3 regions of the Mesorhizobium sp. M0244 genome follow, and region 1 is predicted to be linked to each of the others. Evidence: riboswitches for the same ligand, from Rfam matches in the RefSeq annotation. Region 1 holds a riboswitch; each other region holds the start of a gene.
The links. Region 1 has a riboswitch for thiamine pyrophosphate ahead of thiC (phosphomethylpyrimidine synthase ThiC). Riboswitches for the same ligand answer to the same signal wherever they lie in the genome.
Positions count from the first base shown of each region.

Region 2: another riboswitch for thiamine pyrophosphate. It lies ahead of thiB (thiamine ABC transporter substrate binding subunit); the one in region 1 lies ahead of thiC (phosphomethylpyrimidine synthase ThiC).
Region 3: another riboswitch for thiamine pyrophosphate. It lies ahead of thiC (phosphomethylpyrimidine synthase ThiC); the one in region 1 lies ahead of thiC (phosphomethylpyrimidine synthase ThiC).

Region 1 is NZ_JAMYSE010000048.1:398-8,367, forward strand. Features, by position in the region: partial or broken gene thiC (phosphomethylpyrimidine synthase ThiC) at 1-1,393, opposite strand, end outside; TPP riboswitch at 1,497-1,613, opposite strand; partial or broken gene NKJ08_RS24150 (Ros/MucR family transcriptional regulator) at 2,383-2,824, opposite strand; gene queE (7-carboxy-7-deazaguanine synthase QueE) at 2,957-3,688, opposite strand; gene queD (6-carboxytetrahydropterin synthase QueD) at 3,685-4,041, opposite strand; gene queC (7-cyano-7-deazaguanine synthase QueC) at 4,041-4,739, opposite strand; gene NKJ08_RS24170 (EAL domain-containing protein) at 5,679-6,089, shown strand; partial or broken gene NKJ08_RS24175 (class I tRNA ligase family protein) at 6,111-6,260, shown strand; gene NKJ08_RS24180 (hypothetical protein) at 6,558-6,986, opposite strand; gene NKJ08_RS24190 (MFS transporter) at 7,582-7,970, opposite strand, start outside.
Region 2 is NZ_JAMYSE010000002.1:40,453-48,422, forward strand. Features, by position in the region: gene NKJ08_RS02445 (ABC-F family ATP-binding cassette domain-containing protein) at 1-1,687, opposite strand, end outside; gene NKJ08_RS02450 (thiamine diphosphokinase) at 1,703-2,347, opposite strand; TPP riboswitch at 2,475-2,589, shown strand; gene thiB (thiamine ABC transporter substrate binding subunit) at 2,633-3,646, shown strand; gene thiP (thiamine/thiamine pyrophosphate ABC transporter permease) at 3,898-5,517, shown strand; gene thiQ (thiamine ABC transporter ATP-binding protein) at 5,514-6,305, shown strand; gene NKJ08_RS02470 (M48 family metalloprotease) at 6,560-7,970, shown strand, end outside.
Region 3 is NZ_JAMYSE010000010.1:122,233-130,202, reverse strand. Features, by position in the region: partial or broken gene thiC (phosphomethylpyrimidine synthase ThiC) at 1-1,378, opposite strand, end outside; TPP riboswitch at 1,483-1,599, opposite strand; gene NKJ08_RS10670 (ISAzo13-like element transposase-related protein) at 2,265-2,621, opposite strand; gene NKJ08_RS10665 (SRPBCC family protein) at 2,548-3,069, opposite strand; gene NKJ08_RS10660 (ArsR/SmtB family transcription factor) at 3,050-3,412, opposite strand; gene NKJ08_RS10655 (TetR/AcrR family transcriptional regulator C-terminal domain-containing protein) at 3,332-3,811, shown strand; gene NKJ08_RS10650 (NAD(P)/FAD-dependent oxidoreductase) at 4,065-5,387, opposite strand; gene NKJ08_RS10645 (ABC transporter permease) at 5,399-6,286, opposite strand; gene NKJ08_RS10640 (ABC transporter permease) at 6,298-7,248, opposite strand; gene NKJ08_RS10635 (peptide ABC transporter substrate-binding protein) at 7,357-7,970, opposite strand, start outside.

The DNA of each region.
Region 1 (7,970 bases):
TGGCGGTGCCGAACCAGCCGATCATGGCAGCACCGATGCCTGAGGTGATGTGGTCGTAGCCCGGCGCGATGTCGGTCGTCAGCGGTCCAAGCGTATAGAACGGCGCCTCGCCGCAAACGGCGAGCTGCTTGTCCATGTTCTGCTTGATCTTGTGCATCGGCACGTGGCCAGGCCCCTCGATCATCACCTGGCAATCCTTCTCCCAGGCGATCTTCGTCAGCTCGCCAAGCGTTTCCAGCTCGGCGAACTGCGGCGCATCGTTGGCATCGGCGATCGAGCCGGGACGAAGGCCGTCGCCGAGCGAAAAGGAGACGTCATAGGCGCGGCAGATGTCGCAGATCTCCGCGAAGTGCTCGTAGAGGAAGCTTTCCCGGTGATGGTGCAGGCACCATTTTGCCATGATCGAGCCGCCGCGCGAGACGATACCCGTGACCCGGTCAACGGTCAGCGGGATGTAATGCAGCCGCACGCCGGCATGGATGGTGAAATAGTCGACGCCCTGTTCGGCCTGTTCGATCAGCGTGTCGCGGTACACCTCCCAGGTCAGGTCCTCGGCGATGCCGCCGACCTTTTCGAGCGCCTGGTAAAGCGGCACCGTGCCGATCGGCACCGGCGAGTTGCGCACGATCCAGTCGCGGATGTTGTGGATGTTGCGGCCGGTCGACAGGTCCATCACCGTATCGGCGCCCCAGCGGATCGCCCAGACCATCTTTTCGACCTCTTCGGCCATCGAGGAGGTGACAGCGGAGTTGCCGATATTGGCATTGATCTTGACCAGGAAATTGCGGCCGATGATCATCGGCTCACTTTCGGGATGATTGATGTTGGCGGGAATGATTGCCCGCCCGCGCGCCACTTCGTCACGCACGAATTCCGGCGTCACGAAATCGGGAAGCGCCGCGCCGAAGGCTTCGCCGTCGCGCTCAAGCTTGCCGTGCAGGATCTCGCGGCCGAGGTTCTCACGGATGGCGACGAACTCCATTTCTGGCGTGATGATGCCGGCGCGCGCATAGGCAAGCTGTGTCACCGCCTTGCCGGCCTTGGCTCTCAGCGGCCGGTTACGGACTGGAAACTCCGGCGTTAGGCGTTCGCCCGTGAGAAATCCATTGTCTTCGGGCCGGACATGGCGGCCGTCATAGGCCTCGACATCGCCGCGCGCCAAGATCCATTCCTGGCGAAGTCGGGCGAGACCTCTTTCGATGCTGGTTTCGACAGTCGGGTCGGTATAGGGGCCGGACGGATCGTAGACGATGACGGGCGGCTCGCCGGCCGTCGGATGGACGGCAATTTCGCGCATCGGCACTTTGATGTGCGGATAGAGGACGCCGGACTTGTGGATCTTGCGTGAGGCGGGCAGCGGTCCCGTCGACACGGCGGGGGTGAGGGCATTCATCTTGAGGCTCCTTTGCTCATGCATTGGAGACCCAGTTCTGTGCCGGAAGGATGAAAAGACGCTTCTAGCGATCTGCCGAAACAGGACCTCGGGCGTAAACTCCCGCAAAGCGCTTGCACCGTCCCTACGCCAGTATGAACTGGATCAGGTTCAACGGGTCACTGCGCCGCGAAAGCCAGCAGTATCTCAGCCCCTTGCCGGGACTCCCCTGGTGAATACCTCAAATTGAGCGGGCCGGAACTATCTTGTCAAGTGCGTTCGAGCTGCGGCGGTGATCGGCGGGCAATCAAAGCGGGCGGAAAGTCGCGACCGATGACTCTGACGAGGCCGCGGCGGTCGCGCATAAGGTCGGACCGATTGCGGGTCCACGAACAGATCAGCCACGTTCGACCGTTTCGCCCAGCCTGTAGGCCAGCAGCAATCCTTGGAGTACGTTTCCCAAAATGACGCAAAAAAAGGCCCGCTCCGTTTCTGGAGCGAGCCTTTTGGCTTGCGCGGTACTCAGAACCTTGCCGCTACGCGAAAGTTAGCAGCCAATGGTAAAGACCGACTGAATGTCAGGGACCACATCGGTTTGATTCAAATCGGACCACGCACGGTTCCTTTTCAATTCAGGCGTGCGAAATATATAGGCGTGCACAAGTTCGATTGCGCGTTTGAGCAGGTTCCGCCCCCTGTCTTATTCGGCATAGGAGACCGAGGCGGCTAATGACCTCGGTCGACGCGGGCTTCGTGCACATCCCAACAATGCTGCTCCCACGGCCGCGTCGACCACCCCACAACTAATGTTAGCCAGCCGCGGCAAGATACCCAACCGGGATCCGTCAGCAGTGCTGCAAGCCTTCGCGATTGCCTGTGAAACCCGGCTGTTTTGCAACGGAAGGCGGGGCTGACCCCGCCTTTCATATTCCGGGCAGATTATGCCGATGGCTGCTCCGCGCCATAAGGAACCTCGAGCGATTAACTCAGGCTCCGGCCTTCTTGCGGGACTACTTTGCCGCCGCCGGCTTTTCCGGCTCGTTCGGTTTGCGGCCGAGACCCATTGTCTTGGCCAAGGCCGAGCGGGTGGCGGCGTAGTTCGGCGCGACCATGGCATAATCCGAAGGCAGACCCCATTTGGCGCGATAGTCGTCCGGCGTCAGCCCGTAGTGGGTCGACAGATGGCGCTTCAGCGATTTGAATTTCTTCCCGTCGTCAAGACAGATGAGGTAGTTCGGTGTCACCGACTTCCTGATCGACACAGCAGGCTTGAGAGCGTCCGGCATTTCTGCGGAAACGTTGCCGATCGTGCCTTTCAGGGCTGCGTGCACTTGGCCGATCAGGGCAGGGAGCTCGCCTACCGGCACCCGGATTGTTGGAGACATATGCTGAGACGACATCAGCGGTGAACTCGATGAGGGCGTCAATGTTGTTGCCGGCTTCTTCTGTCAGAGGCGGTTTCGCCTAAGCAGTGGTGCCACTTGCTGTGCGCTGTAGTGTGCTGAACTGATCGGGTCTCAATTACGATTGACGTGATTTCTCCAAATGCAGGGGTGACGCAGGGCCACCCTAGCACTGCGCGGGCTAGACGCCCCTTTTGTTGCCCCAGAGCAGAACATGAAGTTGCGGCAGGACGCGCGCGTCAAACCATCTATCACAGGTCACTGTTTCTATTAGCCATTCCATGCGTTTCATTATGCCGTCCATATCAACTTCTTCGCCATAAGGGCGTGGCGGCGTGTGATTGCCAGGCTGCAGATAAACGGGCAGTTGCGGATAGCGCGCGGCGGCATCCTTGGCATAGCCGTAGTCTGTTTCGTCGAACACGACGAGCTTGAGCACGATTTGCGGCTTATCCCGCGCCGCCTCGACGCACGCCTCGAACGCAGTCCAATCGGTCGTCATTTCGCTCGATGGCGGCTTTGGGCTTAGAACCAGGACATCAAGCTCGGCGAACCAGTCTCTGGCCACGGAGCCTTGGGTTTCCAATGCAAAGCGGTAGCCTTCACGATGCCCGCGTTCGATCAGCGCGCCGAGCGGCTGGATAGCCGGATTGCCTCCTGAGAGCGACACCATCACTGGTCGGCCACCCGAAAGCAAATTGACCTCTTGCCAGATCGCGTCTGTGGACATGGTCTTCCATTCATGGCGGAAGCGATTGTCCACCGCATGCAGGCTGTCGCACCAGGAACAGCGATAATCGCACCCGCCCGTTCTTACGAACACCGTGGGCAAGCCGATCAGCATGCCTTCGCCCTGGATGGTCGGCCCAAAAATCTCGCTCACGCGAATTCCGGGATCCAACACGCACGTCATGGCCGGTATTCCGCCCAAGTTTTCGGCGTCTCGCTCACCCGCAGGGCGGAGGTTTGTGGCAGCCGCACCTTGCACCAGTCGTAGAGGTGTTTGGCGAGATATTCCGCCGTGACCTGGTCATGCCCCAGCACGTCGTTCAGGTGACGATGGTCGAGCGTCTCGTCGATGTAATGCTTCAGTGCGGCGAGGTCATGATAGTCGCGCACAAAGCCATGTTCGTTCAATTCGCCACCTGAAAGCTCCACCACGACGATATAGTTGTGGCCATGCAGACGCGCGCACTGATGATCTGGCGGCAAGGAGGTGAGCTGATGCGAGGCCGAGAAGTGGAATTCTTTGGTAATGCGGAACATCACGCGCTCCTTGTCTGGATGGCGTGGAGCCAGAAGTCTGCGTCCTCATAATCTGTCGGGTCGGCAATGCCGGCCAGATCGAATGCTTCGCGCCGTTCGACGCATGTCCCGCAGCGACCGCAATGACGTGCGCCGCCCTTGTAGCAGGACCAAGTCGCCTCGAACGGCGTACCGTACTTTGCCCCCTCGCTGACGATGTCAGCCTTCGACATATTCACATAGGGAGCGTAAAGGCGGATATCGGCATAGCCTGCGAGCGCATGGTTCTGCATCGTCTGAAAGGCATCGACAAATGCGGGCCGGCAATCGGGATAGATGAAATGATCTCCGCCATGGACGGCAGTGGCCACCACATCGGCCTTCTGCGCGGCGGCAACCCCGAAGGCGATAGCCAGCATGATGGCGTTCCTATTCGGCACCACCGTGATCCTCATGGAGTCTTCGGCATAATGCCCGTCGGGCACGTCCACATTATCAGTCAGCGCCGAGCCGCTCAGCTTGCGGCCGACATCGCGGATTTCGACGATCTGGTGCGGAACACCCAGCCGTTTGGCGCAGATAGAGGCAAAACCGAGTTCCTTTTTGTGCCTTTGGCCGTAATCGAACGAAAGCAGGCCAATAAGTTTCTGCTCGGTCGCCACCTTGTGAGCGAGCGAAACAGAGTCCAATCCGCCGGAGCAGATGATGAGGGCATTCATGGTTTGAGTCCTTGTTTTGACCGGGTAAGGCTGCGACCGGAGATTTCTCTGCGCTCCCAGTACTCCAAGGGGGCGGTTTTGTGAATGCGTAAGGTGCAATTTAACGCAACGATTCTGCGGCTCGTGGCGCCCAAAGGGAATACTGCGCAAGTTGTCCTTTATGCGCGATTGGGTGACCAACAGGCAGAAGCAGCTAGTGTTGACTGTGTCGCCGTCGACCGTCGATAGCGCGGCGCCCTCTGGCCGCGGACCTTGAAGCTGCGATGAGAGGCGAAAGAAACGCCCGGGTCAGGTAGCCATCGGCGCTGGCCAAGGGCCGCTTGCAGGCGCTGACGGTCACCTCGATCACACCTGGGCTTGCTTTCAGTTCTGCTTCGCTGTCCCGGCCGCCGTGATCCGACGCGTAGAGTTTATCCGGAGGTCAATTGGGGATTTGTGGCGGAATAACTCGGCGTGGATTGTCAGTATGGGTGCGATCCGAACTACAATGTTGTTCGGCCGGAATCCTCCATGCGCAGCCCGTCATCTGACGGCTCGACAAAGGGCAGCTTTCAATCCTAACGCAGTCGGCCCTACCGCCCACGCCGGCTTTGGCGCAGCACCCATGGTAGGCGCCGCTTCCATCGTCCCCTCGTCGCAAAGGCACATGTTCCTGCCCGCCGCTTCCTTCTAGCGGTCCATCTGACTGCAGCCGATGGGTGCGATGCCTCCGGATCCCACGCTTCCTCGACCACCGCGAGGTGTCGAGACGGTCTTTCGTCGGCGCCGTGCGGCGTATGCGGCGCGCATAATCAGGGCCATGTTTTCGGCACCATCGGCGGATGCTCTCGTAGGAACGACGATCCCGCGATCGCAGCATTTCCTCGACATCGCGCAGGCCAGATTGAAGCGGAACTAGGGCCAGACAGAACGGGTCACGATTTCGCTCGGATAGCGAACATGGACCACGTTAGGTCGGCGGTTTCGCAAGGGAGCGTTGCGGTTTTCGGTATCTTCGAATTTCGCCGCAGACGGGCACCGCAGGAGTTGGTGGGCATCCAAACCGTCAGAGGGCGCCCACTCACTTACCTTCGCAAACTGCCTCTTTCGCGGCTCAAGATCGACCGATCTTTTGTCCAGGATATGCTGACTGATGCCGACTGCGCAGCGATTGTAAGATCATTGATTAAGCTGGCGCATGAGCTTCGAATTGAGGTAACAGCTGAAGGCGTAGAAACTTCCGAACAGCTCGACTATCTGCGTCGCGTCGGCTGCGATGAAGCTCAAGGCTATTTAATCGGGAAGCCTGTCCGGATAGACGACATTCCTAGCATTGCCGCGGAGCCGTCTAGTCCGGACCTAAATACTTGAATTGCAGGCCCGTTGCCCTTCGAACGCTTCACCATGGACGAGGGTCTGTCGAAGGCCGTTCTGGAAGTCTTCGTCACGGTCTACAGGCAAGGCTTGATCTATCGCGATACACGACTGGTCAACTGGGATCCGATGATGCTGACCGCGATTTCGGATATCGAAGTGTTCTCGGCGCGTCCTGCTACTGGTCGCGCGAGCGCTTGTACGCGGCATGCCCAACCGGCCCATCGCCGCCCTGTGGTCGCCGCCGAACGTGAGCGTCTCAGCGAGCCGGAGGGACAAAATGCCAACCACAAGATTGCGTCGGCCCGGATCTGCGAAGCAGCCTAAGGAAGATTTCAAACCCAGGCTCGGCACGCGGCGATAGTCGCGTGCCGTTGCGGTCTCAGGCTCCGCCAGCAGAAAACAAGCGATTTCCTACGTTTGTGGACAGTTCGGCAGAGCAGCTTCAATCCTGGCGCTGTCGACCTACCGCTCAGGCCGGCTCTGGCGCAGCATCCATGGCAGGCGCCGCTTCCATCGTTCACCTCGCGGCAAAGGAACATCTTTCTGCCATCGCTTCCTGCTGCGTGTTCGTCGATTTCCATGCGGTGCGTGCGATGCATCCGGAACCGGTGCTTCCTCAACGGTTGGCGGCTCAGAAAGCGATACGTCAGGCATGCTCAAGCGCCGGGCGTCGGATATTACTTCAGCGGTGGTGAACACGGGCAGAGAACGAACATCTTCGCTTGGAACAATCGGCTGCCGCACCGCGTCATCGGCCGCATCTTTCGTGGTCGCTTTCGCGACATCGTTCGCGACGGCGGCCAGGTCAATGCCGGCCCAGATCGACTCTGGCCGCTTCACCAGGCCACGCTTCTGTTTTATCTCGACGACAAAAGGTCGCTGCTGCTTCATCGCGCTCTCGACTGATTTGGGGGATTTGCGAACGTCGTCTAATCCTATCGTACGCCTTCGTCCACCCGTCCCCACGCATTTATCTAGTCCGCCCCTTTGTCCGCTTCCGGCACGCTCTAGAGAAGCCAGGTCCTGCCGGATAGAATTGCTCGTCGCCTTCTGAAGGGCGGACACAGGATATTGCGTAACTGCTCGTGCGAGATTGATGGTGTTGGCGCAGCCCCAAGCTCGACTGCCGATCATTGGCGTTCGCCTCACCGCTCTGTGCGGTGAGGTAAGTCGCTCGTTGCAACCCGCAGCGGAGCGAAACCCGAGTATATACAAGGGGGGCGGCGAAAAGCCTCTCGCACCGAAACGTGGCTGGCCCGCAACTCCTCGACGAGATGGTCCTGCCGGAAAGGCGCGACCGGCTCCGCCCGACCAGAAACGATCCATGCCGCGAGTGCTGAGCGATGCGGACGGGGAGTGTGTCCACTGCAGTCCTGTTTCATAGACAACTCGCGGCGGCTTGGCAGTCGAGGCTCTTCACGGCGGGGCTGATCGATCGCGCTCGCAGTCAACAATTGCTGAGCCCCAGATTTGTGCCGGCCAGGCTTCAATGACGGGGATGGCGAAAAGCTGAGTGCTCGGGCTTGCGGGCCGAGCTTGTCGGCCGCTCGATGGAAAGTGTCATTTGAGGTGGGGTCTCGGCCGCGTGCAGCTGAAAGACACGCTCGTCCAGTTCCTTGTCCACTTCCGTCAGACGATGATTGATGCGAAGGTAGTCCGTCCAGGTCGGCGTGCGAAACGTTTCTATCCAATGCATAGGCTTCTGCAGGTTCCGCTGGAGCGTCCAGTTCCGAGCACCGACGCGGCTGTGTACATGGCGCCGCTGCCGCATAAGGTCGAGGAAGGCCTCGAGATTTCTCTCGGCTATCAGATATTCGACCTTGACCACGATCGGGCCGCTCCTCGGCTTCAGATTGAGAGAGACAGCTGGGGCAT
Region 2 (7,970 bases), on a different contig from region 1:
AGGCCGGATCGGCGATGTTGTTCTCCAGCCGCGAGATCGAGGCCGACACCGCCTCGATCTTCTTGGGCAGCGATTCCAGGGCGAATTTCTGCTTGAACGACAGTTTCTTCGCCGGGCCCTTCGGCGCGGCCGCTTCGCTCCTAGTTGCCGCTTCGCCGTTTTCTGGCTTCGGCCGCGCCTTGCGGTCGTCCAGCCTGGTGCCGCCGCGCTGCGCCAGCATGTCGGAATAGCCGCCGGCATATTCGATCCAGCGGCCGCCGCCTTCCGGCGCGATGATGCTGGTCACGGTGCGGTCGAGGAAATCGCGATCGTGGCTGACCAGGATCACCGTGCCGGCAAAGCCGGCGACCAGTTCCTGCAGCAGCTCCAGCGTCTCCATGTCGAGATCGTTGGTCGGCTCATCGAGCACAAGGAGGTTTGCCGGCCGCGCCAAAACGCGGGCGAGGATCAGCCGCGCCCGCTCGCCGCCCGAAAGCTCGCGCACCGGCGTGCGCGCCTGTTCCGGCTTGAACAGGAAGTCCTTCATGTAGGACACGACATGCCGCTGCTCGCCATTGATGACGAGGTTCTCGCCGCGCCCGTCGGTCAGATACTGCGCCAGCGTCTCCTGCGGGTCGACGGCTTCGCGCTTCTGGTCGAGCGTGGCGATCTCCAGATTGGTGCCGAGCCGCACCGTGCCTGCGTCCGGCTTCAATTCGCCGGTCAGCATCTTCAATAGCGTCGTCTTGCCGGCGCCGTTCGGCCCGACCAGGCCGACGCGATCGCCGCGCTGGATGCGGGTCGAAAATCCCCTGACCACGGTCAGATCGCCAAAGCTCTTCTCGATGTTCTTGGCTTCGATCACCAGTTTGCCGGATTCGGCGGCGTCGCTGGCTATCATCGTCGCCGCACCCTCGGCGCCGCGATGGCCGCGAAAGCGCTGGCGCATGGTCTGCAACTCACCGAGCCGGCGCATGTTGCGCTTGCGCCTTGCCGTCACGCCATAGCGCAGCCAGTGCTCCTCGCGCACGATCTGGCGGCCGAGCTTGTGCTGCTCGCGCTCTTCCTCCTCCAGCACGATGTCGCGCCATTCCTCGAAATAGGCAAAGCCCTTGTCGAGACGGCGGGTCTGGCCGCGGTCGAGCCAAATTGTGGCGCGCGACACGCGTTCGAGAAAACGCCGGTCATGCGAGATGACGACCAGTGCCGAGGAGGTGCGGGCAAGCTCCTCCTCCAGCCATTCGATAACCGAAAGGTCAAGGTGATTGGTCGGTTCATCGAGGAGGAGAATGTCGGGCTCCGGCGCCATGACGCGGGCGAGCGCGGCGCGCCTCGCCTCGCCGCCGGAGAGATCGTTCGGCCGTTCCTCGCCGGATAGGCCGAGATGCTCCATCAGATAGGTGGCGCGGTAAGGATCGTCGGCCGGCCCGAGCCCCGCCTCGACATAGGCGCGGACAGTCGCAAAGCCGTCCATGTCGGGCATCTGCGGCAAGTAGCGCACGGTCGCCGATGGCTGGCGGAAGACTTCGCCGTCCTGTGGTTCGATCAGCCCGGCGGCGATCTTGAGGAGCGTCGACTTGCCAGAGCCGTTGCGGCCGACCAGGGCGATCTTGTCGCCAACTGAGGCCGTCAGGGCGGCACCGTCGAGCAGCGGCGTGCCGCCAAAGGTCAGCTTTATCCCGTCGAGATTGAGAAGCGGCGGCGCCATGTCAGCTTTCTGGGCTCAGCTTTCCGGAAGAGGGTAGGGATGCGCGAGCAGCAGCGCGCGGCCGCTGGCCAGCGCGATTTCGAGCCGGCCCTTGACCTCGTTGGAAATGGTTAGCGACGAGCCGAACGCAACCTCGACATCGTCGAGCGGCCATTTGGCGCCGGTGACTGTCAGGCCGGCGAGATCCGAAAAGCCGAGCACCGAAAACAGCGTGCCGTCGACATAGTCGAAGCCGGTCTTTCCAGGCAGCAAAGGAATGCCTTCCTGTGCGCCGCTGGTCAAAAGCACTTCCGTTCCGCCTTCCGCCAGCCGGACGCTCAGCGCCAGATGCAGGAAGATGTGGTCGGTGCGTTTGCCGCCGAAGGCGCCTGCGAGCACAAGGCTGGTCGCACCGCGTTCGAGCGCGGCGGCGATAGCGAGTTCACCGTCGGTCTTGTCCTTTTCAGCGGGAAACACCTGCCGTGGCACGGCGGCCAGATCCTCCGGCAAATCGGCAGGCACGGAATCGAAATCGCCGACCCAGAGTTCCGGCCTCAGGCCCAGCATACGGGCATGGCCGATGCCGGCATCGGCGGCAATGACGCGCGTGCCGGCGACCTGGCGGTCGAGCAGCGGCGTGCGGATGAGATCGCCGCCAAGCAGGATGGTGAATGTGCTCATATCTCGTGGCCCTTACCAGCCCTGCCCCGGAAACGGAAGATGAAACGGCAGACGAAACGGAAGGCCGCGCTTTGGATGCCCGGCAAACTTCCGCTTGCGCGGCACTTCGGCCGGGCCTATGTGTCGAAACGCTCTAACGGGGTGCCGGACGCGATCTTCGCGGACCGGCTGAGAGGCAAGACTGCCAACCCGCTGAACCTGATCCGGTTTGTACCGGCGGAGGGATTAGACGTTTCGGACAGCCCGACGCCTCAATTCCTTTCAACGCGAACGAAGGAGGCGCCGATGCGCAGTTTTTTCCACTCTCTTGTCTCGATTGTCCTGCTTGCAGCATCCGCGCTCGCCCTGCCAGGGCAGGCATCGGCACAGGATAAGCTGACCGTCTATACCTATGAAAGCTTCACCGCCGATTGGGGTCCGGGACCGGCGGTGAAGAAGGCTTTCGAGGCCGAGTGCGGCTGCGTCGTCGAATTCGTCTCGGTCGCCGACGGCGTCGCGCTGCTCAACCGTGTGAAGCTGGAAGGCGCCGCGACCAAAGCCGATATCGTGCTTGGCCTCGATACCAATTTGACCGCAGATGCCAAGGCAACCGGCCTGTTTTCGCCGCATGGCGCCGTGTCGGACGTCAGCGTGCCGGGCGGCTGGAGCGACGGTATTTTCGTGCCGTTCGACTATGGCTATTTCGCCGTCGTCTACGATACCGAAAAACTGAAGAGCCCGCCGAAGAGCCTCAGGGAATTGGTCGAGGGCGATGCCGGCGACAAGATCGTCATCCAGGATCCGCGCACCTCGACGCCGGGCCTTGGCCTGCTGTTGTGGGTCAAGTCGGTCTATGGCGACAAGGCGCCGGAAGCCTGGGCCAAGCTCAGGGCAAAGGTGCTCACGGTAACGCCGGGCTGGAGCGAGGCCTACGGCCTGTTCACCAAGGGCGAGGCGCCGATGGTGCTGTCCTACACCACCTCGCCGGCCTATCACATGGTTGCCGAAAACACCGAGCGCTACCAGGCGGCGTCCTTCGAGGAAGGCGAATATCTGCAGATCGAGGTCGCTGGGATCACCACCAAGGGCGCGAAGAATCCGCTGGCGGAAAAGTTCATGGCCTTCATGACCGGGCCGAAATTCCAGGACGTCATTCCCGAGACCAACTGGATGTTCCCGGCCGGCAAGACCGACAAGCCGCTCAACCCGGCTTTCGACAAGCTCGTCAAACCGACCAAAACCTTGCTGTTCAGCTCGGAGGAGGTGGCGGCAAATCGCAAGGCTTGGGTCGACGAGTGGCTGGCGGTGATGAGCAAGTAGGCTTTCACCGACGAAGATGTTCGCTCTACGGCGCCCCCCTCTGTCCTGCCCTCTTTGCCAAAGCTTGGCATCTCCCCCACGAGGGGGGAGATTGGCCGTCATTTCGGCTTTCGCCAATCTCCAACGTTGCAGGACTGAGCGAGGCGCGGACGCTGCCGATCTCCCCCCAAGTGGGGGAGATGTCCGGCAGGACAGAGGGGGGCGCGAAGGAACGCCGTCCTCGCTAAGAATCTCGAATCTGGCGGTCTAGCGTGCAACGCGCGTCATCATCGGACTCCCGCGTCACCGCTGGCACAGTCGCGCTCGCCGCCATCGCGCTGCTGATCGGCGGCGCCTTCGCAGGGCTCGTCCTGGAAGCCGCACGCGACCCTTCCGGTGCTGTCTCGGCTTTCGATTCCTATCTCTTCCGGGTCACCCGTTTCACGCTCTGGCAGGCTCTGTTGTCGACCCTGCTCTCCGTCGCACCAGCGCTGTTCGTCGCGCGTGCCCTGTCGCGGCATCCACAGTTTTTCGGGCGAGGCTTTATCCTGCAGCTTTTCGCCGTGCCGCTGGCGCTGCCGGCCATTGTTGCCGCACTCGGCGTCTTGGCACTCTATGGCCGCGCTGGGTTTTTCGCCGGCATGCTCGGCGCGATTGGCGGCCAGAGCTGGCCCGGCATCTATGGTCTGTCGGGCATTCTCGTCGCCCATGTCTTCTTCAACCTGCCGCTGGCAACGCGGCTGTTCCTGGAAGCGTTGCAGACGGTGCCGGCCGACCAATGGCGGCTGGCGAGCCAGCTTGGCATGGGCGCGGCGCCGGCCTTCCGGCTGATCGAATGGCCAACGCTGCGTGCGGCCCTGCCGGGCATCGCCGGGCTCGTCTTCATGCTCTGCATCACCTCCTTCACCATCGTGCTTACGCTGGGTGGCGGGCCGCGTGCGACGACGCTGGAGGTTGCTATCTACCAGGCGCTGCGTTTCGACTTCGACCCGGCGCGGGCGGTGACGCTGACCTTGCTGCAAATTGCCCTGACCTTTGTCGTGGTGCTGGCATTGACGCGGCTTGGCGCCAATATGACCGGCGACGCCAATCTGCCGGTTGCGCCGCGCCGGTATTTTTCAGCTGGTGCGGCCGAGACCGTGCTGAACGCGCTGGTGATCGGGCTGGCACTGCTGTTCGTCGCCGGGCCGATGGCGGCCACGCTGGCGGCCGGGCTTGGCGCCGATCTCGGCCGCCTGGCCGGCGAGAGCGCGGTGCGGCAAGCGACGGCGACCAGTGCCATGCTCTCCCTCTTATCGGCGCTGCTCTCCTTGGCGTTGTCGCTGTCGCTGGTCATGGCGCGCCGGGCGCTGGCACTCACCCGGCGGACCGGCAGGCGGACGCTGCTCGAACATCTGGCCGACACCGGTGCGGGGTTCGTCCTGGTGGTGCCGCCCATTGTCATCGGTGCCGGCTGGTTCCTGCTCCTGCGCACCGTCAGCGATGTCTTTGCGATCGCCCCTGTCATGGTGGTTGCGGTCAATGCGGTGATGGCGATGCCGTTCGCCATCCGCGCTATCCGCCCTGCCTATGACGCGGCGAGCGAACGCCACGAACGGCTCTGTGCACAGCTTGGCATCTCGGGCTGGAACCGGTTGCGGCTGGTCGACTGGCCGTCGCTGCGGCGGCCGCTCGCCACCGGCTTCGCTTTCGCCATGGCGCTGTCGCTCGGCGATCTCGGCGTCATTGCGCTGTTCGGCAGCGATTCCGTGCAGACCTTGCCCTATCTGCTGCTGGCGCGCATGGGCAGCTACCGCACCGAGGATGCGGCCGGGCTGGCGCTGCTGCTCGGCCTTGTCTGCCTGGCACTGGTGCTGACCGCGGACTGGCTGGGAAGGAGAGAGAAATCATGATGCCGATCAGCCCGGAACGGTCCATTTCGGTGGAAAAAAGCGCGGCCGTGCGGCTCGACAATGTCTCGTTCAGCTATGGTGAAACGCCGCTTATATTCGACGTCGATTTCCCGGCGTCGGAAATCACCGCCATCATGGGGCCGAGCGGTTCGGGAAAGTCGACGCTGCTCAATCTGGTGGCCGGTTTCGAGGTGCCGCGGTCGGGCCGCGTGCTGATCGGCGGCGCCGACGTCAGCACTGCGCCGCCTTCAGAGCGGCCGGTGTCGATGGTATTTCAGGAAAACAACTTGTTTGCCCATCTTTCCCTCGAGCAGAATGTCGGGCTCGGCCGCTCGCCTTCGCTCAGGCTGAACGACGCCGATCGCGCCGCAATCGCCGCAGCGCTGAAGCGCGTCGGCCTTGCCGGCAAGGAAAGCCGGCTGCCGCGCGAACTCTCGGGCGGCGAGCGGCAGCGCGTCGCGCTCGCCCGGGTCCTAGTGCGCGACCGGCCGGTGTTGTTGCTCGACGAGCCGTTCGCTTCGCTCGGACCGGCACTGCGCGACGACATGCTCGACCTGGTGGCCGACGTCCATTCGGAGCAGCGCATGACGGTGCTATTCGTCACGCACCAGCCGGACGATGCGCGCCGTATCGGCCGAAACATGGTTTTCCTGGATGGTGGCACGGTTGCCGCGACGGGCACCGCCGCCGATTTTTTCGTCGGGGCTGGACCGGAGGCATTCCGACGCTATATCGGCTCGGGTCCGTTTGCGGCTGGATCACGAGATGTTGCCCGGAAGCGGACATAATTTATGGTCAAACCGGCGGAAGGCGAAGCGGCGCTTGCTTGCCATGGTCGAGGTAGTGTGGCTAGGTCCGCCAGGAGTTGGTCCGGCTTAGACCGTGATTTGCCCTTGCTGCCTCGTATCTGTCGGACGCACGAAGGACGCCGTAGCACTTGATTTTGCGCGTGATGCTTTCCGGAAATCGCGCCCGATTTTCGCGGTCACGTGCCAGGACTTGAAAGGAAGCCGATCTGCCGACCGGCATCGACAATCGGAGGGTGAAACCGCTGGCGCGCTTTCTGGCGCTGGCCGGTCTTGCCGTGGCGCTGGCAAGCTGCCAGATGTTCACGCCTCCCGACGTGCAGGAATCAGGCTTTCAGCCCTCAGACAAGCCGATCACGGTCGACAACGTCGCCGCCAACGGCAAGCTCGCCCAACTGGCGAAGGCGCAGCACCCGCGCATCCTCGCCACCTATGGCGGAGAATATTCCGACCCCAAGCTCGAGCGCATGGTGGCCAAGATCGTCGGCAGACTGACCGTGGTGTCGGCCAACCCGACCCAGACCTACCGCATCACCATCCTCAACTCGCCCAACGTCAATGCCTTCGCGCTGCCGGGCGGCTATCTCTACATCACCCGCGGACTGCTGGCGTTGGCCAACGATTCAGCCGAGCTTGCCGCCGTCATTGCGCATGAGATGGGCCACGTTACGGCCAATCACGGCCTGCAGCGCCAGCAGCTGGAAGCCGAAGAGGGCTTGGCGACCAAGGTGGTTTCGGATGTGCTCGGCGACAACCCGACGGCCAAGGCGGCGCTGATCCGCGGCAAGTTGAGGCTGGCCCAGTTCTCGCGCAATCAGGAGTTGGAGGCCGACGCCATCGGCATCAAATCGATCGGCGAAGCCGGTTTCGATCCCTACGCCGCCGGCCGCTTCCTGCAGTCGATGTCGGCCTATACCGATTTCCGCTCGATCAGCGGCGCCACCGACGCCAGCCTCGACTTCCTGGCGACGCACCCCAATACGCCGCAGCGTATCGATCTCGCGCAGCGTCACGCCCGCCAGTTCGGCGCGCCCGGTGTCGGGTCGCGCGACCGCGATTCATTCCTTTCCGGCGTAGACGGGCTGCTTTACGGCGACACACCGGAGGAAGGCTATGTGCGCGGCGAAACCTTCCTGCATCCTGGCCTCGGCGTGTCGTTCTCGGTGCCCAACGGCTTCATCATCGACAATTCGGCAGCGGCGGTGACGGCGACCGGCCCGGGCGACATGGCGATCCGCTTCGACGGTGTTTCGATCGACAAGGGCCGCTCGCTGACCGACTACATCCGCAGCGGTTGGGTTGCCGGCCTCGACGACAGCAGCGTGCGCCAGGAGACGATCAACGGCAACGAAGCGGCGACCGCGCATGCCGGCGCCGATGGCTGGCAATTCGATATTGCGGTGATCCGCGCCGGCGGCCAGGTCTACCGCTTGCTGACCGCGGCACCTTCGGCCAGCACTTCGCTGAGCACGGTGGCGCGCTCGGTCAGCGGCTCGTTCCGTATCCTGAGTGCTGCCGAGAAGGCGGCGTTGAAGCCGCTGCGTATCCGCATCGTCACGGTGCAGCCCGGCCAGACAATGGGCTCCCTGGCCGCACAGATGGTCGGCGTCGACCGCAAGCTGGATTTGTTCAGGGTGCTCAATGCGC
Region 3 (7,970 bases), on a different contig from region 1:
AGCCGATCATGGCAGCACCGATGCCTGAGGTGATGTGGTCGTAGCCCGGCGCGATGTCGGTCGTCAGCGGCCCCAGCGTGTAGAACGGCGCCTCGCCACAGACAGCGAGCTGCTTGTCCATGTTCGCCTTGATCTTGTGCATCGGCACGTGGCCAGGGCCCTCGATCATCACCTGGCAATCCTTCGCCCAGGCGATCTTCGTCAGCTCGCCGAGCGTTTCCAGCTCGGCGAATTGTGCTGCGTCATTGGCGTCGGCGATCGAGCCGGGACGAAGACCGTCGCCGAGCGAGAAGGACACGTCATAGGCGCGGCAGATGTCGCAGATCTCCGCGAAATGCTCGTAAAGGAAGCTTTCCCGGTGATGGTGCAGGCACCATTTGGCCATGATCGAGCCACCGCGCGAGACGATGCCTGTGACCCGGTCAACGGTCAGCGGGATGTAGTGCAGCCGCACGCCGGCATGGATGGTGAAATAGTCGACGCCCTGTTCGGCCTGTTCGATCAGCGTGTCGCGGTAGACCTCCCAGGTCAGGTCCTCGGCGATGCCGCCGACCTTTTCGAGTGCCTGGTAAAGCGGCACCGTGCCGATCGGCACCGGTGAATTGCGCACGATCCAGTCGCGGATGTTGTGGATGTTGCGGCCGGTCGACAGGTCCATCACTGTATCGGCGCCCCAGCGGACCGCCCAGACCATCTTTTCGACCTCTTCGGCCATCGACGAGGTGACAGCGGAGTTGCCGATATTGGCATTGATCTTGACCAGGAAATTGCGGCCGATGATCATCGGCTCGCTCTCTGGGTGGTTAATGTTGGCGGGAATGATTGCCCGCCCGCGCGCCACCTCGTCGCGCACGAACTCCGGCGTGACGAAGTCGGGGATCGCCGCGCCGAAAGCCTCGCCGTCGCGCTCAAGCTTGCCGTGCAGGATCTCGCGACCAAGGTTCTCGCGGATGGCGACGAACTCCATTTCGGGCGTGATGATGCCGGCGCGCGCATAGGCAAGCTGGGTCACCACCTTGCCTGATCTGGCCCTGAGCGGCCGGTTGCGAACGGGAAATTCCGGCGTCAGGCGCTCGCCAGCGGCGAATCCATTGTCTTCCGGCCGGACATGGCGGCCGTCATAGGCTTCGACATCGCCACGCGCCAAAATCCATTCGTGGCGAAGTCGGGCGAGGCCTTTTTCGATGTCGGTTTCGACAGTCGGGTCGGTATAGGGGCCGGACGGATCGTAGACGGCGACAGGCGGTTCGCCCGCCGTCGGATGGACGGAGATTTCGCGCATCGGCACCCTGATCTGCGGATGGAGGACGCCGGACTTGTGGATTTTCCGAGAGGCGGGCAGCGGTCCCGTCGACACCGCGGGGGTGAGGGCATTCATCTTGAGGCTCCTTTGCTCATGCATTGGAGACCCAGTTCTGTGCCGGAAGGATGAAAAGACGCTTTGGTCGACCTGCTCGAAACAGGACCTCGGGCACGAACTCCCGCAAAGCGCTTGCACCGTCCCTACGCCAGTATGAACTGGATCAGGTTCAACGGGTCACTGCGCCGCGAAAGCCAGCAGTATCTCAGCCCCTTGCCGGGACTCCCCTGGTGAATGCATCGAAATTGAGCTGGCCAGCGCTATCTTGTCAAGCGCATTCGGGCCGCGGCGGTGATCGTCGGGCGATCAAACCGGGCAGAAAAGCTCGCGCAGGCGTCGGGACAAGTCCCTGAATATACCGCGCGGACGGTACTTTCTGCGAGTGTACCGTACTGGGGAGGAGTCCGTCGGTCTGCCGAAAACGCCGATAGTAGGCGATAGATGGATTCCCTCGGGCAGCCGAAATTCGTCAATCAAAAACCAAATTTTTGACGGTTATGCCTGACGGCAGCTGCGCAGAGCGCAAACAAATTGCTTCGCGAGATCAATGGGTTATCATGGGTTGAAACAATCGAGTGGGAATGACGGGGATAGCGTCGGATAGATTTGGATAGCGTTGCGTAGTCTTGTGATCGATAGCATGCGAATGACACGGATAGTCAGCCGTATCAGCCGGAGAATCGGGGCGTACGGTCTCAGCCTCACGACGTTTGTAAGAGCCGATCGGCTCAAGGTCACTCGATGATGTCATGATCAACTCTATGGACGCATTCAGGACGAGGACGTCGTAAGCGGGAACACGTTGCCTCTACGGGGCGTCGAGCATCGCGATAGCGCAATGTCAATTTTCCAATCACGCGCACGACCAACGCCAACGGTACTAACAAGGGAATTTGCGCCATGATCAAATCCGGCGTTCCATGCGCGATCTGATGACGTAGTCCCACTCGCCGTGAAACTCTTCGCACTCGACCTTCAGTTCTCGCAGTTCCTTCTTTGAGATATTCTTGCCGATGGGATAGCGCCGACGATCGAGTCGGACGCGCACGACGAGACCAACCTCGGTTGGTCGTGTTGCCAATGGGGTTGATGATGGTCTCGTAGGTCCGCAGAGGGCGGCGACGACCTCGTCGGGGTTCTCTTCCGCGTAGTGAAGAGCCAGGCGGCCGACCGCGAGATCGACGACTTCATGACCGCCCCACGCTCGCGCCCAGCGTGACGAGAAGCTCGTCCAGTTGCTCGAACGTCTCGCCCATCGCATCCGCCGCCCCGGTGCCGGCAGCGTCGAGAGCTTCCTTCGAGGGATAGAGTTCGTGCATGACCAGCAGCGTCTTGCCACCTTTTTCCTCGAAGGTCACCGTGGTGACGGGTCCACCGTCACCACCTTCGTCATTGGTCCAGACGAGGCGCGAGTGCGGTGTCACTTCGATATACCTACCGAAGAACTCGTCAGGGTTTGAGCCATCGTGGCCGAACACCAAACGGTACCTGCCCCCGACACGAACATCCATCTCGCAGGAACGCAGGAACATGCCCATCGACTTCGGCGCCCACCACTGCTTGAACAGCTCGGGCTTGGTCCACGCCTCGAACACGATGCGCGCCGGGCCGTTAAAGGTTCGCGTAACGACGAGCTCACGCTCGGACTTGCGTTCCACCGTCGTGCGGTTCTTCATGGGGGTGGGCTCACTATCTCTTCTTTCGTCCATCGACTTTCTCCTTCCGTTTCAATTCCTCGACAACCTTGTCCAACTCGTCGAAGCGTGCGTCCCAGAGCTGGCGGTACCTCTCGATCCATGCCGCCTCTTCCTCCAGTCCGCGCAGGCCGAGCTTGCAGGTCCGCACGCGCCCGACCTTCTCCGTGGTGACGAGCCCCGCCTGCTCCAAGACGCTGACATGCTTCTTCATGCCCGTGAGGGTCATGTGGAACTTCTCGGCAAGGTCCGTGATCGAAGCGTCTGCACGCCCGAGTTGCTCCAGAACGCCGCGTCGGTTGGCGTCCGAGAGCGCGGCGAACGAGGCATCGAGGCGGGGCCGGAAATACTGAACCATGTGGTTCAGTATTTAACACGCGGATTGGCGGCATGCAAGGGGAAGCCGAGCGCGCGCTGCGTTGCCGGCCGCCTTGTGCTCACGCCGCGCGTCATGCAACTGCGTCGCCTGGTGATCGGCGAGGTCGGCCGTTTCCCTGAACTGGCGAGGGCGCTCTTTGAGGGCGGACCCAGGCGCGCAATAGCGGCGATGGCAGTGCTGTTCGAGCGCTTGGCCGAGCGCGGCCTAATTGCGATCGATGATCCAGCTGCCGCTGCTTCCCAGTTCAATTGGTTGATTATGGGCGAGCCATTGAGCAGCGCCATGCTGTTGGGTGACGAGGCGATTCCAAAGCCAGCGGAGCTTCGACGACACGCCGCAGCCGGCGTGCACGTGTTCCTTGCGTCGTACGGCAAGTGAGGCACGCCACGGCGGTGAGCGGATGTCGGTCGCAATCAAACGGACCGCTCGGTCTTGGTTGACGGTCTTTCTCCGGCGCCAAGCGGGTCGCGATTCGTCGCGGCGCTATCGAAAGCCGACCGATCGATGCCGATAGTCGCTGAAATCGAGCGGATTTGGCGCAAATTTTTGACGGATCGAGGAGCGCATACCCTTGTCTGCCAGTGCCAGACTCAGGTCCGAAGGCGTCGCGAAATCTTCCATTCGATCCTGGCTAGGCGTGGGGTGGGAGTTGAGACCCGCTAGCCTTTGCCCGCAGCCAGTCCGAGACGCGATAGTATCGTAACATCGCGGCCGGAGCGAACGACATGAAGAAGGGTGCCCGCCGGAGCGGTTCGAGTTTCAGCGAAAGGTCTTTTTCAGGAACGCCCTTCGCCCATTCGCCGAGTATGCCGCCGAGCATGCTTCCGGTAGGCACGCCGCGACCGGATAGCCCCGTCAACGCGACGACGCCCGGCGCGAGTTGATAGAATCTCGGGATGGTGCGCTTCTGCATGTCCAACTCGCCGAACCAGAAATACTCCCATCTCAAGTCGCTGCTGAGCTGCGGATGGAGCCAGCGCAGGCGGTCGGACATGAGGCGATGCGTAAAGGCCAGGTCCCGGCCGCGCCGGCCCATCGGGAACATCGAGGCGACGATCCGTCCCTCGGCGTTGTACTTGTAGACAAAGATGTCGCCGCGGCCGTCATGCATCGTCGTGTCGCGCGGCAGGATGGTTTGGCGTTCGCTGGCGGTCAGCGGTTGGGTGGCGGCGACAAACACCCTCTGGATCCTGTAGGTCCGGTCGAGGCCGGGCCATCCGTCGACGGTGTAGGCGCCGGTCGCAAAGATGACCTTGTCGGCGACGACGGTTCCTTCGCCTGCGTGCACTGCCCAGGCACCATCCGGTCGCACGACATCGCGGACCGGCGACCCAGTGTGGATTGTGCCACCTTCCTCCATGACGGCACGTGCTAGGCCTCTTGCATATCCCAATGGATTGAGGTGACCGGCCTCGGAATGAAACCAGCCGCCATAATATCGCGGGCTGCCGGTCATCTCCTCGCTCGCCTGCCTGTCGAGCACCCGCGTCTTGGCGCCGACGGCATTGTATTGCTGCGCCTTTGCCTCGAGCTTGGCGACAGCGCCTGGCGTAAGCGCGCCCATGACGTAGCCGTTCTGTTGCCATTCGCAATCGATGCCATAGCGCTCGATCATCCCAGCGACTTGTTTGTTTGCCCCTGTCTGCCGGGCGATCAGCCGTTCGGCCCACGGCTCGCCCAGCATGGCACGCAGTTCGGGCAGGCTGTAATGGGTGAAGGTTGGCGTACAGTGGCCGGCATTGCGGCCCGAGCCGCCGAACCCGATCTCCTGGGCTTCGAGCAGAACGACGTCTATGCCGTCACGGGCGAGATCGAGTGCGGTGGTCAACCCGGTGTAGCCGCCGCCGACGATGCAGACGTCCGCCCGCCTGCGTCCTTGCAGAGGGCTGGTCTCTGGCGCCGGCGGCGCGGTCGCATACCAGAGCGAGACTTCAAACGGCGAAAACCTTGCCATTCCGGGCGGCCTCACAGCATGTCGCTTCGTGCGTCGAGCGCATCGCGCAATCCGTCGCCGATGAAGTTGAAACTGGTGACCGCCAGTGTGATTGCGGCACCAGGAACGATTGCCAGCCACGGCGCGCTGTCGAGATATTGCTGGGCGCCGTTCAGCATGTTGCCCCAACTCGGCAGCGGAGGCTGGATGCCGTAGCCGAGAAAGCTGACATAGGCTTCCAGAAGGATGGCGCGGGCAACGGTAAGCGTGGCCGCGACGATGATCGGACCGATCGCATTGGGCAACAGCTCGCGAAACATGATGTGGCTGTTGCTGAGCCCGAGCATGCGGGCGGCGACGACGAAGTCGCGTTCGCGCAACGAACGCACTTCCGCCTCCACGATGCGCGCGATTTCCATCCAGCTCGTTGCCGCGATGATCAGGGTGATCATGATCGGGCTCGGCTTGATGAAGGCCGCCATCGCCAGCAGCAGGAAGATGTTGGGAAAGGACAGCATCGCGTCGACGAAACGCATCAGTACCGTGCCGATGCGGCCGCCGAAGAAGCCGGCGGCGATCCCGAGCACGGTTCCGAAGACCGTGCTGATGATCATCGCGGCGAAGCCGACCAGGAGCGAAATGCGGCCGGCCATGAAGAGGCGCGCCGCGATGTCGCGGCCAAGCGGATCGGTGCCGAAGAAATGATAGCCCGTGAACGGCGGCGAGAACCGGCCACGCAGGTCGATGTAGAGATCGTCAAAGGGCAGCAGCAAGGGTCCGAAGACGCAGGCCAGCACCAGAACGATGATCATCACCAGGCCGAACATCGCCAGTCGATGACGGGCAAATCGGCGCACGCTGCGGCTATGCCACCAGCGTTGCCTGGCGTGGGTGGGGACAAGGAAATCCGACTGGGTCATCGCTTCGTTCCTCAGCTCAATCGAATGCGCGGATCGACGAACGCGACGGTGAGGTCCGCGGCCAGATTGCCGACCAGGACGAGGACCGCGGACATCATCAACAGGCCCATCACCACGGGGTAGTCGCTGTAACCGAGACTATCGAGGAACAGCCGCCCCATGCCGGGCCAGGTAAAGACAGTTTCCGTCACCAGGGCGCCACCCAGTATTGTCGGCAGTTGCAGTCCCAGCAGCGTGATCATCGGCAGCAGGGCGTTTCCGAGGATATGGCGGATCAACACGCGTCGGGAACTCAGCCCCTTGGCCCGGGCCGTTCGGACGAAATCCTGGTTGATGACGTCGAGCGTCGCGGTGCGCATGTAGCGGCTCCACACGGCGACATTGACCAGCGCAAGAACGATGCTCGGCATGATGAGATGGATCGCGTAGTCGCCGAGCGAGCCATTGCCGATCGTGTACATGTTACCGGCCGGCAGCCATTTGAGCCGGAGCGAGAAGATGTAAATCGCGATCAACCCAAACCAGAAGGTCGGGATCGACAACGCTACCATTGCGCCGACTGTCGCCGCGTAGTCGAAGATCGAATACCGCTTGAGCGCGCCAAGGACACCTACCCACGTACCGACGGAGATGGCGATCGCGGTCGATACGCCCATCAGCAGCAATGTTGCGACAAGGTGCTCCCAGATGATGTCGAGCACCGGCCTTCCGTCCCGGTAGGAACGTCCCCAGTCACCGCGAAGCAGGTGTGACAGCCAGTCGATGTACTGAACCGGAAGAGGTCGGTCGAGCCCCATTTGCGAGGCGATGCGATCGAGATCGGCCTGCGTCATCCCTGGCGTGAGGCTGAACTGCGAGAGCGGTCCGCCTGGAGCGAGGTTCAAGACGGCAAAGCCAATCACCGAAACCAGCAGGAGCAGGACGAGACTTTGCCAGAAGCGTCCCAGCAGATAGCGAAGCATGCCGGATGTCTCCGTTTTTGCTGTCCGTCGGATATGGGTCGCGCCAGTGGCGCCTTTGTCGGCGATTGAAACCGAGCCGTCAGTGCCGGCCCGGCCTCACGTCCGCAGCTAGGACCAGTACCAGGTGGCCACGTCCCAGGAGTCGATGCGCACATTGATGTTCGGCTCGACCCCTTCGACACCGGACTTGTGTCCGCGGACGGTCGCGTATTGGAACATCGGCAGGAAAGGCAGGTCGTTGCGCACGGTCTCCTGGATTTTCAGGTAGGCCTGCTTGCGCTTCTCCGGCACGAATTCGACGCCGCCGGCTTCGAGCAGCTTGTCCACCTCAGGGCTGGCATATTGCCACGTATTCTGGCCGGCGCCGCCCTTGGCCGGAATTGATTTCGAACTGAGGTAATCCGACGTGTCGGGGTCGGATCCTGTCAGGAAGTTGATGCCGACGACGACGGAATCGTATTCCGACTTCATCCAGTAGTCGCCCCACATCACGGCCGGTGGCAGGTTGGAGATCACCACCTCGACACCGGCGTCGCGATACGATTGCTGAATGAACTGCTGCGCCTGTTCGCGGATATGATTGCCCGCCGTGGTCGAGTTCTTGAACGAGAGGCGGACGCCGTCCTTGACGCGGATGCCATCCGCGCCGGGGACCCAGCCGGCCTCGTCCAGCAATTTCTTGGCCTTTTCCAGATCGTATTCCTGCTTCGGCAGATCCGGAT